Regions from separate parts of the Cellulomonas sp. SLBN-39 genome, predicted to be linked through region 1. Evidence: riboswitches for the same ligand, from Rfam matches in the RefSeq annotation. Region 1 holds a riboswitch; each other region holds the start of a gene.

The links. A riboswitch is a leader RNA that binds a small molecule or an ion and turns the genes downstream of it on or off. The one in region 1 is predicted to bind thiamine pyrophosphate.
Region 2: linked by a shared signal. The riboswitch ahead of thiM (hydroxyethylthiazole kinase) and the one ahead of FBY24_RS04880 (MFS transporter) in region 1 are both predicted to bind thiamine pyrophosphate.
Region 3: linked by a shared signal. The riboswitch ahead of FBY24_RS08055 (thiamine ABC transporter substrate binding subunit) and the one ahead of FBY24_RS04880 (MFS transporter) in region 1 are both predicted to bind thiamine pyrophosphate.

What each region holds. Positions count from the first base shown of each region.
Region 1 is NZ_VFOA01000001.1:1,072,630-1,078,221, reverse strand. It holds gene FBY24_RS18915 (hypothetical protein) at 1-73, opposite strand, end outside; gene pheA (prephenate dehydratase) at 227-1,183, shown strand; gene FBY24_RS04890 (response regulator transcription factor) at 1,197-1,862, opposite strand; gene FBY24_RS04885 (histidine kinase) at 1,865-3,250, opposite strand; TPP riboswitch at 3,357-3,465, shown strand; gene FBY24_RS04880 (MFS transporter) at 3,454-4,797, shown strand; gene FBY24_RS04875 (diacylglycerol kinase family protein) at 4,778-5,592, opposite strand, start outside.
Region 2 is NZ_VFOA01000001.1:3,844,018-3,849,609, reverse strand. It holds gene FBY24_RS17515 (ExeM/NucH family extracellular endonuclease) at 1-992, shown strand, start outside; TPP riboswitch at 1,161-1,258, shown strand; gene thiM (hydroxyethylthiazole kinase) at 1,250-2,086, shown strand; gene FBY24_RS17505 (thiamine phosphate synthase) at 2,083-2,796, shown strand; gene thiD (bifunctional hydroxymethylpyrimidine kinase/phosphomethylpyrimidine kinase) at 2,793-4,298, shown strand; gene FBY24_RS17495 (helix-turn-helix domain-containing protein) at 4,365-4,871, shown strand; gene FBY24_RS17490 (DsbA family oxidoreductase) at 4,893-5,592, opposite strand, start outside.
Region 3 is NZ_VFOA01000001.1:1,752,901-1,758,492, reverse strand. It holds gene FBY24_RS08060 (iron ABC transporter permease) at 1-1,626, opposite strand, end outside; gene FBY24_RS08055 (thiamine ABC transporter substrate binding subunit) at 1,628-2,704, opposite strand; TPP riboswitch at 2,781-2,903, opposite strand; gene FBY24_RS08050 (hypothetical protein) at 2,972-3,409, shown strand; gene FBY24_RS08045 (helix-turn-helix domain-containing protein) at 3,417-3,638, opposite strand; gene FBY24_RS08040 (DUF4235 domain-containing protein) at 3,776-4,066, shown strand; gene FBY24_RS08035 (hypothetical protein) at 4,122-4,733, shown strand; gene FBY24_RS08030 (PepSY domain-containing protein) at 4,882-5,592, shown strand, end outside.

The DNA of each region.
Region 1 (5,592 bases):
GCCCGAGCGTCGCGGTCAGCGCGGCCGACGCGGCGAGCAGGGCAGCGCTCAGCGCGCGCAGGGATCGGGGCACCGGCCCAGCCTACGTGCGGGCACTACGCTCGTCGGGGCCGCGCGGACCGGTGCCGCCGAGCCCTCACGGGCTCTGCACAGCACCTCCGGCCGTCGGCCGCCGAACCCCGCCCCGCGCGGGGGCGACGACGGAGGGGAGGACGCCGTGCCGGTGCTGCGCTACGCGTACCTGGGGCCCGCGGGCACCTTCACCGAGGAGGCGCTGCGCCAGGTCGCCGCCCCCGAGGACGCGCACTACCTGCCGCAGACCGACGTCGGCTCCGCGCTCGCCGCCGTGCGCTCCGGCGACGCCGACCGTGCCGTCGTCGCGATCGAGTCGACCGCCGAGGGCGGCGTCACCGCCACCCTGGACGCCCTCGCGACCGGCAACCCCCTGGTGCTGCTGCGCGAGATGCTCGTGCCGGTGCAGTTCACGCTCGTCGCGGCCCCCGGCACGGCCCTCGCGGACGTCCGCCGGGTCAGCGCCCACCCGCACGCCTGGGTGCAGTGCCGCCGCTGGCTGGCCGCGACCCTGCCGGGCGCGGTCCACGTGCCCGCGACCAGCAACACCGCCCCGGCCGCGATGCTCGCCGACACCCTCGCCGCCGGCGGCCCGGACGCCGCCGCGTCGCTGGCCTTCGACGCCGCCCTCGTGCCGCCCGCGGCCGTGCACACGTACGGCCTGGTGCCCCTCGCCGAGCACGTCGCGGACAACCCGTCCGCGCAGACCCGCTTCGTCGTCGTCGGCCCCCCCGGCGAGGTCCCGGCCCCCACGGGCACCGACAAGACGACGCTCGTGGTGCACCTGCCCGACAACGAGGCCGGCGCCCTGCTGGCCATGCTCGAGCAGTTCGCCGCGCGCGGCGTCAACCTGTCCCGCATCGAGTCCCGCCCCATCGGCGACGCCCTCGGCCGCTACTCGTTCTCCATCGACGCCGAGGGCCACATCACCGACGAGCGCATGGGCGAGGCGATCATGGGCCTGCGCCGCCGCTGCCCCTACGTCCGGTTCCTCGGCTCCTACCCGCGCGCCGACGCCGTCGCCCCGACCGTGCACCTGGGCACCGCCGACGAGGACTTCGTCGCCGCCCGCGACTGGCTCCGCCGCGTCCGCACCGGCGAGGCGACCTGAGCGACGGGCGGCATCAACGTGCCGTCGTCGGCACCTGGCCGCGATAGGCGGCGACGACGACCTGGACACGGTCGCGGCACCCCGTCTTGCGCAGCACCTCCGAGACATGGGACTTGACCGTCTCCTCCGCCACGACGAGCTCAGCGGCGATCTCCGTGTTCGACAGGCCCCGCATGAGGCCGTCGAGCACGTCCCGCTCCCGTGGCGTCAGGGTCTCCACCAGCGCTTTCCACGCCTGCCGGTCCGGCCCTGCGACGGCACGCCGGTTCACGCGTGGGCCGAGCAGCATGGCGCCGCCCGCGACGAGCCTGACCGCGTCGACGAGGTCGCCCACCGGTGAGTCCTTGAGCACGAAGCCTCCGGCGCCCGCCGCGAGCGCCCGGTCGACGTACTCGTCGAGGTCGTACGTGGTGAGCACGAGGACCCGAATCGTCGGGTGGGCGGCGACGATCAGCCCTGTGGCGGAGATACCGTCCATGACAGGCATCCGGACGTCGAGCAGGGCGAGGTCGGGACGGGTGCGGGCCACCAGGTCGACTGCCGCGCGGCCGTCCGCGGCCGTGCCGACCACCTCAAGGTCGGGCGACGCGTCGAGCATCGCCGCGATCCCTTCCCGGACGACGTCCTGGTCGTCGGCCACCACGACGCGGGTGACAGGTGACGCGGTGCCGGCGAGCACTGTCACTCCTGGCCTCCAGTGGGCAGGCGTCGCCCAGCCGCTCCGTCTGCAGCGAGGATGGCGTCTGAACAGTCACCCGTCGGCAGGTCGACGACCAGCCGGAAGGCACCGTCGACCGCGCCCGCGGTGACGGTCCCACCCAGCGCAGCGACCCGTTCGCGCATGCCTATGAGTCCAGTGCCGGGCTCGTCGGCGGGATGGTTCGCGGCGTTCTCGACGACGACTCCCACCCCGCCGTCGCGCGAAGTCGCGATGACGGCTACGGACGACCCCGGGGCATGCCGTCGTGCGTTGCTCAGCGCTTCCTGCACCACGCGGTACAACACGTACCCCGTCGTCGCGGGGACGCCGTCCCAGCGGCCGATCATGACGACGTCCTGACCGGCCGTCCGGGCAGCATCGACGAGCGCGTCCACGTCGGCGACCCCGGCCTGCGGCGCTGCCGGTGCATCCTGCGCCCGCTCCAGCACGGCGATCACCTGCCGCAGCTCGGCCAGGGCGCTACGGGCGTCGGAGGCGACGGAGCGGAGCACGTCCGTGGCCCGCCCGTCGAGGTCGGGGTGGACGAAGGGGGCGCTCTCCGCGCGCACGGCCGCGAGCGACATGTGGTGGGCGACCACGTCGTGCAGGTCCCGCGCCAGGCGGGACCGCTCGGCCGTGACGGACCGGTCCAGCTCGGCCCGTCGTCCCACCGCGCGCGCCCACGCCGTCGCGGCGCCGTACCGCAGGGCGGCGCCCAGGGCGGCGGCGACGGTGACGGCCGCGCCGAGGTACGCGGCGAATCCGACGACGGTCCACCACCCGGCGGGGCCTCCGGTCGCGTGCACGGGGCCACCGCTCGTGAGGATCGCCATCGACGGCTCAGCGTTGAACGCCGCGACGGCCCCGACAGCCAGCACGTACGTGGGCACCGCGGACCGCAGACGCCGGACGGCCGTCACCACGGCGACACCCGCGAGGCCCCACCACCAGGAGAGCAGGAAAGTCCCCGCCAGGAGGGTGCAGAGCACCACGGGCAAGGCTGCCAGCACCACCGCGGGAACCGGGTCGCGTACGGCGATGAACAGGCCTGCCACGACGCTGAGCGCACCGAGCCACGCCAGGACGGGCAGGGCATCGCTCAGCCACGGGGCAGCGTCCCGCACCGGGTCGACCCACGACGGCGCACTCCCCCAGACGGCGACCTCCCCGTCGACAGTCGTGATCCGCCGGTACGGGTCGACGACGGACGTCCGCGCGGTCTCGACGACCACGACGACGGCCAGCGACGTCGCGACGACGAGGGCGAGTGCCGCCGGCCGACGGTCTGGCGCCAGCAGGCGCGCGGCGAGCGCGCCTCGCGGGGCAGCAGCGGGCTCGGGCGGCGGGGCGAGGAGGGGTGTGCTCACGACTCGATCGTCGGGGGCCCGGGTATGCGTGCACCACCCACCTGCGGGGGAGATCCGAGCCCGAGAACAGGGCAGCCGGTAGGCGGTGTGCGCTAGCGTGCCGGGGTCTTCGTTGCACGGGAGCCCGCACCAGCGGGCTGAGAGGACGGCTCGGGGCCGTCGACCGTCGAACCTGTCCGGGTCATGCCGGCGTAGGGAGCACCATGCCTCAGCCACGTCCTGCCGTGTCCGCACCCGCCCAGCCGGGTGCCGTCCCCGACCCTGCGCGTGCCGCCGTGCGGGGCGGGGTCCTCGGCAACTACGTCGACCAGTTCGACATCTTCCTGCCGGTCATCGCGCTCGCGCCGGTGACCGCGACGCTCTACGGCCCGGGCGACGCGGTCGCGCACGCGGGCCTCGTGCTGGTCGCGACGCTGCTGGCCCGGCCGGTGGGTGCGGCGGTGCTCGGGTCGTGGGCCGACCGGGCGGGGCGGACCGTGGTCGCGCGCACCAGCCTGGCCGGTCTCGCGGTCGCGACGCTGCTGGTGGCGGTCGTCCCCGCGGCGCTGCTCGGGCCGACGGCCACGCTCGCGGTGGTCGTCGCGCTGCGCGTGGTGTGCGGGTTCTTCGTGGGCGGCGGGTACACCGCGGGGGTGCCGTTGGCGATCGAGTGGACCGCACCCTCGCGGCGCGGCCTGGTCAGCGGCGCGATCATGGCGATGTCGCCCGCCGCCAACGCGACCATCGCCGTGCTGGTGCTCGGGCTGCTCGCCGTGCTCGGCGAGGACGGGTACGCCGCGTGGGGGTGGCGGGTGCCGTTCGTCGTCGGCGCCGGGCTGGCCCTCGTCGCGCTCGTCCACTACTCCCGGCACGTGCAGGACGCGCCCGCCCCCGGGCCCGTGCCGGCCGCCGTCGACGCGGCGCCCGGGACCGCAGCCCGGGGACCGCTCGCCGAGGTGCTCGTCGGCGCGCAGCGGCACCGGCTGCGCCGTCTGTTCGTCATGATGACCGGCCTCTGGCTGTTCACCGCGATGGCCGTCGCGGTGCTCACCGCCCAGCTCGGGGCCGTCCGCGAGCTCGACGCCGTGCACGTGACCGCCGTGATGCTCGCCGGCACGGCCGCGTCCGCCGTCACGATGCTCGCCTGCGGGCACCTGTCCACGCGCGTCGGGCGGCGCCGGTTCTTCCTCGGGTTCGGGGCCGCGTCCGCGGTGCTCGCCCCCGCCGCCTACCTCGCCGCCCTCGGCCCGGCGACGGGGGCCGGGCTCGTCCTCGCGGTCGTCGCGCTGCAGGTCGTCACCGTGTCCGTGTACGGGCCGGTCGGCGCCTGGCTCGTCGAGCAGTTCCCGCCCGGCGTGCGCTCCAGCGGGTACGGCACGGCGTACAGCATGTCGATCGTCCTGCCGTCGCTCTACCCGTTCTACCTGCCGCCCCTGCAGGACGCGGCCGGCCCGGTGGTCCCCGTCGCGGCGCTCCTCGCGCTCGCGGGCGTCCTCGTGCTGGTCGGGGCCGCGGTCGCCCCGCCCGTGGTCGAGCAGGTGCCCGAGGTCAGCCCGCGACGCGCATGACGAGGGCGCCCGGGTCGACGCGGGCGCTGATCGCGGTGGCGCGGCCGACGATGTCGCCGTCGACCTGCACGTGCTCGCCGCCCGGCACGGCGATCCGCACGTTCCGCGCGCGGGCGTGGTCGATGCGGCCGATCTTGTTCGGCAGCTCGTTGCGCACCCCGACACCCTGGAGCACGACCTCGCCGAAGAGCTGCGCCCAGCCCGCGATCCCGCCGCGGGTGTCGATGGCCGCGATGTCGAGGACGCCGTCGTCGAGCACCGCGTCGGGCAGCAGCGTGATGCCGCCCGGCAGGCGCCCGCAGTTGCCCACCAGCAGCGACCGCACGCGCACCGTCTGGGTGGGCTGGTCGTCCAGGCGCAGGCGCACCTTGAGGCGCCGCCCGTGCAGGTGCCGCACACCGGCGACGAAGTAGGCGATCCAGCCGACCTTGGCCTTGAGCTGCTCGTCGGCGTCCGCGACCATCGCGGCGTCGAAGCCCAGCCCGGCGATGACGAGGAAGATGTGGTCGCGCGGCGCGTCGGTGTCGGCGGGCAGGTCGTCCGCGGCCTCGGCCACGTCGTCGTCCATCTGCGACTCCCACCGCAGCACCCGCAGCCAGCCGACGTCGATCGGCTTGTCGACCCCGTCGATCGCCAGGTGCATCGCGGCGATGGGGTCGTTCAGGGGGATGTCGAGGTTGCGGGCCAGCAGGTTGCCCGTACCGAGCGGCATGAGGCCCATCGGCACGCCCGTGCCGGCCAGCGCCTCGGCGACCGCCCGCACCGTCCCGTCGCCACCGACCGCCACGACGATGT
Region 2 (5,592 bases), 2.8 Mb from region 1:
ACTTCCGCATCCTGACCGAGGGCGACGCGACGGCCGACTCGGGGCTGATCGACCGGGAGGCGTGGTTCGCGTACCTCGAGGCCCACCCCGACCTCGCGCCGGACTTCACGGAGCGCGCCGTCGGCGTGCCCGAGCTGCCGGCGTCGGTCGAGGCCGGGCAGGACCTCACGTTCGGGGTCTCGGGCCTGAACCTCACGAGCCTGGGCGCACCGGAGAACACCTCGCTCGAGGTGCTGCTCGACGAGGAGGTCCTCGGGGAGGTCACCCTGACCCGTTCGGGCGTCGACGCGTCGGGGACCGTCGACGTGACGATCCCGGCGGGCACGGCGGCCGGGTCCCGCACCCTCGTGCTGGTCGCGCAGCCGAGCGGCACGACGGTCCGTCTGCCGCTGACCGTGGAGGCGGGGCTGCCGTCGTCGACGACCACCCTGACGGCCCGGCCCGACAGCCAGGTCCACGGGGCGTTCGGCCGCCGCGTCGAGCTCACGGCGCGGGTCGTCGCCGACGTCCCGGCCGCGGGGTCGGTGGAGTTCGTCGCCGGCGACGAGGTGCTGGGGACGGCGACGCTGCGCCGCGGTCAGGCTCGTCTGACGCTGCCCGCGAGCACGCCGGCGGGCACCTACGAGGTGGTCGCGCGGTACGCGGGCAGCTCGACGGTCGCGGGCTCGCAGTCCGCGCCGGTGACGGTCACGGTCGAGAAGGTCGGGTCCGCCACGACGCTGAGCGTCGCCGGCTCGCCGGTGTCCTGGCTGCCCTCGCTGTGGGTGTCGACGGTCCGCCTGGACACCGGTCGCCTGCCCGACGGCACCGTCGAGCTCCGCGACGGCACCCGGGTCGTGGCCCGTGCCGACGTGCGGCTCGGGGTCGCGATCGGCGCGCTCCCGCGTGACCTGGGCCGCGGCACGCACAGCCTGACCGCGGTGTTCGTGCCGGACGACGCGGCGAACGTCGAGGGCAGCACGAGCCGCACGGTGCGGGTGAGCGTGCGCTGACCCGACCCGGTGCCCGCTGCGGCGGGTGACGGACGGAGCACCACCAGGAGGGACGGGCCGGGCGGCCCGTCCCTCCTGCCGTGCACGGGGCGGGACGTGGACGCCGCGTCCGACCGGTGAGACCGTCCCCGGACCGGCCGCGGGACGGGCCACGGGGCCGCTAGGTTGGTCCGCGACACGGGGTGCCCCCATCGGAGGGGGCTGAGATCACACCCGTCGAACCTGATCTCGTTAGCACGAGCGAAGGGATGTCCTCCATGACGTCTGCCGTCCTGCCCTCCCACGACCTGGCCGCCCGCGCCGGCGCGGCGCTGACCGCGCTGCGGGCCCGCACCCCGCTCGTGCAGTGCGTCACCAACGAGGTGACGTCGAACCTGGTCGCCAACGCGGTCCTCGCGATCGGCGCCTCGCCCGCGATGGCGTCCGTGCCGGGCGAGGCCGAGGAGCTCGCGGGGTCCGCCGGTGCGGTCCTGGTGAACCTCGGCACGCCGGGCCCCGACCAGCGGGCGTGCGTCGAGGCGACCGTCGCGGCCGCGGTCGGCGCGGGCGTGCCGTGGGTGCTCGACCCCGTCGCGGTCGGCGTCCTGTCGGTCCGGACGCGGCTCGCGGCCCGGCTCCTCGCGGAGCGTCCGACGGTCGTGCGGGGGAACGCGAGCGAGGTCCGTGCGCTGGCGGGCGAGGTGTCGTCCGGGCGCGGCGTCGACGCCCGCGACCGCGTCGAGGCGGCGGCGTCGGCGGCCCGGGCGCTGGCCGGTGCCACGGGCGGTGCGGTGGCCGTGTCGGGGCCCGTCGACCTCGTCACGGACGGGTCGGTGGCGCTCCGGCTCGCGGTCGGTGACCCTCTCCTCGCCCGCGTCACGGGTGCGGGGTGCGCGCTGGGCGGGCTCACGGCGGCGTTCGCCGCGGTGACGGACCCCGTGGCGGCGGCGGTCGGGGCGTCGACGGCGCTGGGGGTCGCGGCCGAGCGGGCCGCGGTGGTCGCGCGGGGTCCGGGGTCGTTCGTCGTGGCGCTGCTCGACGAGCTGTCCCTGCTGAGCGCCGACGACGTCGCGTCGCGCGTGGGCGCCGAGCTCGCGGTGGGGGTGCCCGCGTGAGCCGCGGGCCGGAGGGGATCTACCTCGTGCTCGACCTCGACGTGTGCGCGTCGGCCGGCCACCACCCCGCCGACGTCGCACGGGCCGCGGTCGTGGCGGGCGTCGGGGCCGTGCAGGTGCGGGCCAAGCGTGCGCCGGTGCGCGAGCAGGTCGCCGTGACGGTCGCGGTCGCCGACGCGCTGCGCCTGGCCGGGCCGGCGCTGCTGGTCGTCGACGACCGGGTCGACGTGGCCCTGGCCGCCCGGGCGCGCGGCGCCCTCGTCCACGGCGTGCACGTGGGGCAGGGCGACCTGGCGGTCGACGACGTGCGGGCGCTCCTGGGCGCCGACGCGGTCGTGGGCGTCTCCGCGGCGCGGCCGCAGGACGTGCGTGCCGTGCCGGGCGCGGCGGACTACGTCGGCAGCGGACCTGTCCGCCTGACGGCGACGAAGCCCGACGCCGGCCCGGCGCTCGGCCTGGACGGCCTGGCCGCGGCCGTGGCGGCCTCGTCGCTGCCGGTGGTCGCGATCGGCGGCCTCGCGGCCGACGACGCGCCCGCCGTCCGGGCGACGGGTGCACGCTCCATGGCCGTGGTCGGCGCGGTGTGCGGTGCGCCGGACCCGGGTGCCGCCGCGCAGGCGCTGGTGGCCGCCTGGTCCGCCGCGGCGCCGCCGCCGGGTGCGGACGGCGCCGACCGGTCGTCCACCGGGCGTGCGGCGGTGGCCCGATGAGCGCCCGCCGGCCCAGCCGGGTGCGCGCGCTGTCCGTCGCCGGGACCGACCCGACCGGCGGCGCGGGCGTCCAGGCGGACCTGAAGTCGTTCGCCGCGCACGGTGCGTACGGCATGGCCGTCGTCACCGCCCTCGTCGCGCAGAACACGCACGGCGTGCGGGCGGTGCACGTGCCGGACGTGGCGTTCCTGCGGGCGCAGCTCGACGCCGTGGGTGACGACGTCACGGTCGACGCCGTCAAGCTCGGCATGCTCGGCACGCGTGACGTCGTCGAGGAGGTCGCCTCGTGGCTGCGCCGCACGCGCCCGCCGGTCGTGGTCCTGGACCCGGTGATGGTCGCGACCAGCGGCGACCGGCTCCTGGACGCGGGGGCCGAGCAGGCGGTGCGCGCGCTCGTCGCGCAGGCGGACCTGGTCACGCCCAACCTGCCCGAGCTCGGCGTGCTGCTCGACGAGCCACGAGCCCCGTCGTGGGGCGCGGCCGTGGACCAGGCGCGCCGGCTCGCCCGGTCCGCGGACGTGACGGTGCTGCTCAAGGGCGGTCACCTCGACGACGACGTCAGCCCGGACGCCGTGGTCGACGCGCGCACCGTCGTCGAGCTCGAGGCAGCCCGGGTCGCGACGACCAGCACGCACGGGACGGGGTGCTCGCTGTCGGCGGCGGTGGCGGCGCTGCGTCCCCGGCGCCCGGACTGGGTCAGCGCGGCCCGCGACGCCAAGGAGTGGCTCACGGGGGCGATCGCGGCGGGGGAGGCGCTGCGGGTCGGCTCGGGGCGCGGGCCGGTCGACCACCTGCACCACGTGCCGACCCTCGGGGCGCCGGCGTTCAGCGTGGAGGCGTGGGACGCGGTGGCGGACCTGCGGGCGGCGTGCGACGCCCTGCCGTTCGTGCGGGCGCTCGCGGACGGGACCCTCCCGACGGACGCGTTCGAGGCCTACCTGCACCAGGACGCGCTGTACCTGGGCGTCTACGCCCGGGTGCTGGCGCGGGCGAGCGAGCTGGCCCCCGACCCGGTCGGGCAGGCGTTCTTCGCGCGGGGGGCCGCCGGGTGCCTCGACGTCGAGGCGCAGCTGCACCGCGACCGGCTGGGCCGGTCGGACCGCGTGCACCGGTCCGGGGCGTCGGCGGTGACGCGCGCGTACGTCGACCACCTCGCGGGCGTCGGCGCGCACGGCTCCTACGCGCAGGTGCTGGCCGCGGTCCTGCCGTGCTACTGGCTGTACGCGGACGTCGGCGCGCGCATCCTGGCGCGTGCGGGCGACCTGGCCGCCCACCCGTTCGGCGACTGGGTGGGCACGTACGGCGACCCGGGCTTCGCGGCGCTCGCGGACGAGGCCCGTCGGCTGACGGACGAGGCGGCGCGGGAGGTCGGTGCGGGGGAGCGGGCGCGGATGCTGGCGGCGTTCGTGACGTCGTGCGAGCACGAGGTCGCGTTCTTCGACCAGGTCGACGTCGGCCCGGCCCGGGCGCGGCGGCCCGCCGTGGCCGCCGCGGGAGGGTGACGCAGACGCCACAGACACCAGGAGCGCCTGGCGGGTGGTGGTGCTGGTGTCGAGTACGGTGCAGGGGTGCGCACGGGTGTCTCGGACGAGCTGATGACCGAGGAGGACACCCTCCTCACCACCGGCGAGGTGGCGAAGCTCCTGGGCGTCTCCCGCCAGCACGTCGTCGACCTGTGCGACCGGGGTGACCTGGAGTACGTCACGACGGGCTCGCACCGGCGGATCCGCCGCGCGGAGGTCGAGCGGGTGCGGTGGGGCTCGGCCCGCATGTCCGCCGAGCAGCGCCGCACCTGGCTCCTCGCGGTCGCGGTCGCGGGCAAGCTCGCGGTCTACCCGGGCCCGACGCTCGAGCTGGCGCGCGACAACCTGCGCGCGCTGCAGGAGCGGCACCCGCGCGGGCAGGCGGCCCGGGTGCTCGCCGGGTGGGAGAAGGCTCTCGACGGTCCGCTCGACGCCGTGCTGACGCTCCTGACGTCCCCGACGCAGCGCGCCCGCGAGATGCGCGGCCACGCCCCGTTCGCCGGGGTGCTCAGCGACGGCGAGCGCGAGGCGGTCCTGCGCGCGGCGCGCTGAGCCCCCGGGCGTCCGGCGCGGTCAGCAGCCGTCGTCGGTGCAGGCGTCGGCCGCCGTGGCCGGGACGAGGGGGTTGGCCTCGCGCCAGCCGGCGTCGAGGAGCTGGGCGAGCACCTCGGCCGGCTGCGCGCCCGAGACGGCGTAGCGCCGGTCGACGACGAAGAACGGCACGCCGGTGATACCGAGCTCGCGCGCGGTGCGCAGGTCGGCGCGCACGGCGTCGGCCTCGGCGTCGGACGCGAGCGCCTCGGCGACCCGCGCGTCGTCCCAGCCGTGCGCCCCGAACCCGGCACCGGCGGCGATCGTGACGAGAGCCCCGGGCGCGCCCAGGTCGACGCCCTGCTCGAAGTGGGCGGAGAACAGCGCCTCCGTGGTCCGCTCGGTCAGCTCGGCACCGCCGACGCGTGCCGCCAGGTGCAGCAGGCGGTGCGCGTCGAAGGTGTTGAACGCGAGCGTGCGGGCGAAGTCGTACCGCAGCCCGTCGCCGGCGGCGACGTCGGTCACGTGGGCGAACATCTGCTCGACCTGCTCCCGCGGCATGCCCTTCATCTCGACGAGCGCGTCGATCTCGGGGCGCCCCGGCCCGGCGGGGGTGTCGGGGGAGAGCTGGTAGGAGCGCCAGACCACCTCGACGTGGGCGCGGTGCTCGAACCCGGCCAGGGCGGTGGCGAAGCGTCGCTTGCCGATGAAGCACCAGGGGCACGCGACGTCGGACCAGATC
Region 3 (5,592 bases), 680 kb from region 1:
GTAGCTCTCGGCACCGGGCCGCCCGATGAGGCGGAAGACGACGACGGGCAGCGTGGGGTTCTCGGGGCGCGCGAGGAACGACGTCGCACCGAACTCCCCGAGCGACGCGGCGAACGCCAGGCCGAGCGCCAGGCCGAGGGACCGCACGGCCATCGCGAGGTCGACCGTGCGCAGCACCCGGCCCGGCGGGGCGCCGAGCGTGGCCGCGACCTCCCGCAGCCGCGGGTCGACCGCGCGCAGCACGGGCAGCACGGTCCGCACCACCAGGGGCACCGCGACGACGGCCTGCGCGACCGGCACGAGCACGCCGCTGGTGCGCAGGTCCACGTCGAGGCCGAACGGGGCGTCCATCGCGACGAGGAACCCGAACCCGACGGTGACGGCCGAGACGCCGAGCGGCAGCATCATGACCGCGTCGAGGCCGCCGACCGCGCGGCGCAGCACCGGGCGGCGCGGGCGGCGCGAGACCACCAGCGCGACGAGGCCGCCCACGACGAGGGCGATGACGGTGGCGTCGAGCGCGACCCGCAGCGACGTGACGGCCGCCGCCAGGGGCGTGACGCGCAGCGTGTCGGCGGGCAGCGCGAGCGCGGCGTAGTGGTCGAGGCCCCAGCCGGTCGGCGTGCGCAGCGACCGGACGACGAGGTTGACCAGCGGCAGCGCGAGCAGCCCGACCACGGTGACGGCCGTGACGACGACGGCCGTGACGTCGACGGGGTCGCGCCACCGCACCGGGTGGGCGGTGCCGACGGGCTCGCCGAGGTCGAGGGCCCGCTCGGTGCGCGCCCGCGCCCGGGCGGCGGCGGCGAGCGCGCCGGCGACGACGACGAGCTGCAGCACCGACAGCACGGCCGCGGCGCGCAGGTCGAGGTACTGGGTGGTCTGCACCCAGATCTCGGTCTCCACGGTGCCGAACCGCCGCCCGCCGAGCACGAGGACGGTGCCGAACGCCGTGGCGCAGAACAGGAACGTCAGCGAGGCCGCCGAGGCGATCGCGGGGGCGAGCGCGGGCAGCGTGACGGTGCGGAACGCCCGCCACGGCGACGCGCCGAGGGACCGGGCGGCCTGCTCGGCGCGCGGGTCGAGCCGCTCCCACAGCCCGCCGACGGTGCGCACGACCACGGCGTAGTTGAAGAACACGAGCGCGAGGACGATCGCGGCGAGGGTGCCGTCGAGACCGAGTCCGCCGAGCATGCCGCCGTCGACGAGCAGCGAGCGGAACGCGACGCCGACCACGACCGTCGGCAGCACGAACGGCACGGTGACGACGGCGCGCAGCGCGTCCCGGCCGGGGAACCGGCACCGGTGCAGCAGGTACGCGCCGGGGATGCCCAGCAGCAGGGACCCGGCGGTGCCGAGGGCGGCCTGCGTGAGGGTCTGGCCGAGGATGCGCCACGTGCGCGGCCGGCCCAGCACCTCGCCGACGCCGCTGAGGTCGAGCACGCCGTCGGTGACGAAGCCGCGCCCGACGATCTCGGCGACCGGCCAGGCGAAGAAGACCCCGAGGAACGCCAGCGGGACGCCGGCCGCTGCGGCCCACCCGAGCGTGCGCCCGACCGACGCGCGACGGTCCGCCGCCGGCCCCCTGGCGGCGGCGGGCGTCACGCGCCGGTCGAGCAGCGTCATGTCAGCCGACCACCGTCGCCGACCAGTCCTCGAGCCACGCCTCGCGGTGCTCGGCCACGTCGGCCGGCGCGACGTCGTAGGGCTCGTCGGAGAGCGGGGCCCACGACGCCCAGTCCTCGGGCAGCTCGACGGACGAGCTGACCGGGTACATGTACATCGACGTGGGGATGTCGGCCTGGACCTCGTCGGACAGCAGGAAGTCGAGGAGCTGCGCGGCCCCCTCGGGGTTGTCGGCGCCGGCGAGCACGCCCGCGTACTCGACCTGCCGGAAGCACGTGCCGAGCAGGGCGGCCGTGGTGGGCTCGTCACCGCCCTCGGGCACCGTGAACGGCGGCGACGAGGCGTACGAGAGCACGACGGGCCGCGGGCCCTCGCCCCCGCCGCCGCTGAAGTCGGTGTAGTACGCCTCGCTCCACCCGTCGGCGACCTGCAGGCCGTTGTCGCGCAGGTCGGCCCAGTAGTCGAGCCACCCGTCCTCGCCGAACCTCCCGATCGTGGCGAGCACGAACGCCAGGCCGGGCGACGACGTCACGGGGTCGGGCACCACGGTCAGGTCCGCGTACTGCGGCGCCGTGAGGTCCTCGAACGTCTCCGGCGGCTCGACGCCCTGCTCCTCGAACCACGTGAGGTCGACGTTCATGCAGACGTCGCCGACGTCGATCGCGGTCAGCGCGCCGTCGTCGCCGGGCACGGCGTACGCGGCGGCGTCCTGCGCGGCCGGGGCCGTGACCTCGGCGGGCACGACGACGCCCTCGTCGAGCGCCCGGGACGCGAACGTGTTGTCGACGCCGTAGACCAGGTCGCCCAGCGGCGCGTCCTTGGTCAGCACGAGCTGGTTGACCAGGGCCCCGGAGTCGGCCTGCTGGACGATCTCGACCGTGAGCCCGGTGTCCTGCTCGAACTGCTCGAGGATCCCCTCGGCCAGGCCGAACGACTCGTGCGTCACGAGCGTGACCGTGCCGCCGTCGGTGCCCTCGCCCGCGTCGGTGCCGCCGCCGACGGCCGAGCAGCCGGTCAGCGCGAGCGCCCCGGCCAGCCCGAGGGCAGCGGTGCGGGTGCGGTGGTGGGTGGGTGCCATGAGGTGGTGCGTCCTCCGTCGTCGTCGCGGAGGGCCCCCGCGCCCCGACGCGCCCGCGGGAGCACGCCGACCGCGGGAGGAGAGAAGCCCGACTCCCTACGCCGGTGCGAGCCGGATCAGGTTCGAGGGTCTGCGGTGGTCCGCACTCTCAGCGTCCAGCACGTCCTCGCGGACGCCCGACGCTCCCCTGTCGTTCGCCGCCGATCCTAGCCCTCCCCCGGACACCCGTCCGACGCCTGCCCGCCCGGGCCTCGCTACGGTGCGGTGATGGAACCCGTCCCGGCCGTCGCCCCGCGCATCCCCCGGTCGGCGCGTGGCGTGGTCCTGGCGGCGGCCGCGGGCGCCCTCGCGGGCGCGTGGGCCGGGGCGTGGGCGCTGGTGTGGCCGGAGCTCACGCAGCCCACCGGACCCGTCGGCGGCCTCCTGCCGTTCGCCGTGGCGATCGGCGCCGCCGCCGGAGCGGTCGCGGGCGTGCTGCTGCGGTCCGTGCTTCACGCCCTGGTGCGGCAGCTCGTGCGTCGGCGCACACCGCCGCGGGCGGCCCGTGCCGTGGCCGTGGCGGTCACGGCAGCGGCAGCGGCGCTGGTCACGCACGCCGCCGTGCTCACCACCGAGGCCCCGTGGAACGCGCCGGCGGTGCTGGGCGTCGGCGCGCTCACCCTGGCCTGCGCCCTCCACGAGCTCCGCCCTTCGGGTGATGACTAGCGGGCCGCTACGGCTGCTCGACCCGCATCTCGACGCCCAGCTCGCGCATGACCTCGAAGAGCCGGTTGATGTAGAGCGTCCCGCCCCCCTGCTCCAGCTGGTAGACGTACCGGCGGTCGACGCCGATCCGCTCCGCCAGCTCCTCCTGGGTGAGGCCGGCGAGCTCGCGCATCTCGCGGAGGAAGCCGCCGAGGTCGCTCGGGCCGCGCACGTGGGCCCATGCCGTCATCCCGCACCTCCGATGAGCCGATTTTCTCTCACGTGCACATGGGACGTTATCAGCACATGCTCACGTGCGTCGATATCCGCTCACGCAGTGCGCCGACCTGCGGATCCGTCGGGGCCGCACTAGCGTCGGCCCAGGACGTGACCGACGAGCAGCAGGAGGACGCGGTGGGCGACAAGGACCAGTCGATGGTGGCCAAGATGGTCGGCCTCGGCGTGACCCTGGCCGCGGCGTGGGTCGTGCAGAAGGCGATCGACACCGCCTGGGAGAAGACCCGCGGGCACAAGCCGCCGCAGGCGGACTCGACGGACGAGGACATCAAGTTCTCCGAGGTCGCCGCCGCCGCGGTCATCACCGGCGCGCTCGTCGCGCTCAGCCGCGTCGTCGCCACCCGCGGGACCGCACGGCTCGTGGGTCGCGCCACGCGCTGACCCCCTCGCACCCTGCGCGTGGGGCAGGACGTTCGTCCCGGGTAGGGTGCGGCGTGTGAGCGAGGGACCGGGCGGCGCGCTGCCCGTCGCACGCGCCGTGACGGTCGCCGCGACGTCCCTCGCCGTGACCGCCGCCGCCCACGCTGCCGCCGGCGGGGCGCTGCCCGACGCGCTGGGCGCCGCACTCCTCGGGGCCGTCGCCCTGCTGGCCGGGGCCGCGGTCGCCCGTCGACGCCTGCGGGCGGTCACGCTCGTGCCGGTGCTCGGCGTCCTGCAGATCGTGCTGCACGCCGGGTTCACGTTCTTCAGCCCTGCGGGCACGGTGGCTGCGGCCGGGACGCACACCGCCCACGGTGCAGGCCACCTCGTCATCGAGGCGGGCGCCGGCCACGGCCACGCGTCGCACTCGTCAGCCGGGATGGTCGCGGCGCACGTCGTCGCGGTCGCTCTCGTCGCGGCCCTGATGCTCGGCGCCGACGCCGGGGCGCACGCCGTGGTGCGCACCCTCTCCCGCGTCGTCCCGCTGCTGCGGCACGTGGTCACGGCCGTCGTCACCCCGCCGCGGGTGCCCGTCGAGCCTGCCGGAACGGTCCGGCCCCGCGCGCTGCTCGTGGTGCGCGACGCACGGCGTCGCGGCCCGCCGCGGGCGCTCCCGGCCGGCTGCTGACCCCTTCCCCACCCCGGGGGCCGGGGCACGGCCGCGCCCGCGTGCCCGACCCGGCACGCCCGAGCCCGCAGCCCTGACCCCCGCACGCCCGCACGGCACCGCTGACGGTGCCGTGCGCCGCCGCGTGCACCACGAGCGAGGACCTCGCATGCCCACGAACGCCTCCACGCCGTCGCGCCCGCCGGCCGACGGCCCACCGCCCGGCCCGGCACCCGTGGCCGACCCGCCGCCCGCCCGCCCCTCCACCTGGTCGCTGCTGCAGCCGCTGCTGCTGCGGCTGCACTTCTACGCCGGCGTCCTCGTCGGCCCGTTCCTGCTGGTCGCCGCGACCACCGGGCTGCTGTACACCACCACACCCCAGCTGCAGCAGGTCGTGCACGGGCACGAGCTGACGGTCGACGCCGTCGGCCCGCGCACCTTCGCGCTCGACGAGCAGGTCGCGGCCGCCCGCGCCGCCCACCCGGAGGGCCGCGTCAGCGAGATCCGCCCCGCGGCCACCCCGACGGGCACGACGCGCGTCGTGCTCACGGTCGACGACGTGCCCGAGGGCAAGGCCCGGACCGTGTTCGTCGACCCGTACACCCTCGAGGTCCGGGGCGCCCTGACGACGTACGGCGAGTGGCTGCCGGTGCGCTGGACGCTCGACGACCTGCACCGCAACCTCCTGCTCGGCGAGCCCGGCCGGCTGTACTCCGAGCTGGCGGCGTCGTGGCTGTGGGTCGTGGTGCTCGGGGGTGTCGCCCTGTGGGTGACCCGCACGGCCCGGCGGCGACGCTGGTCGCGCCTGCTGGTGCCCGAGACCTCCGCACGCGGCCGTCGCCGCCTGCTCTCGTGGCACGGTCCCGTGGGCCTGGTCGCC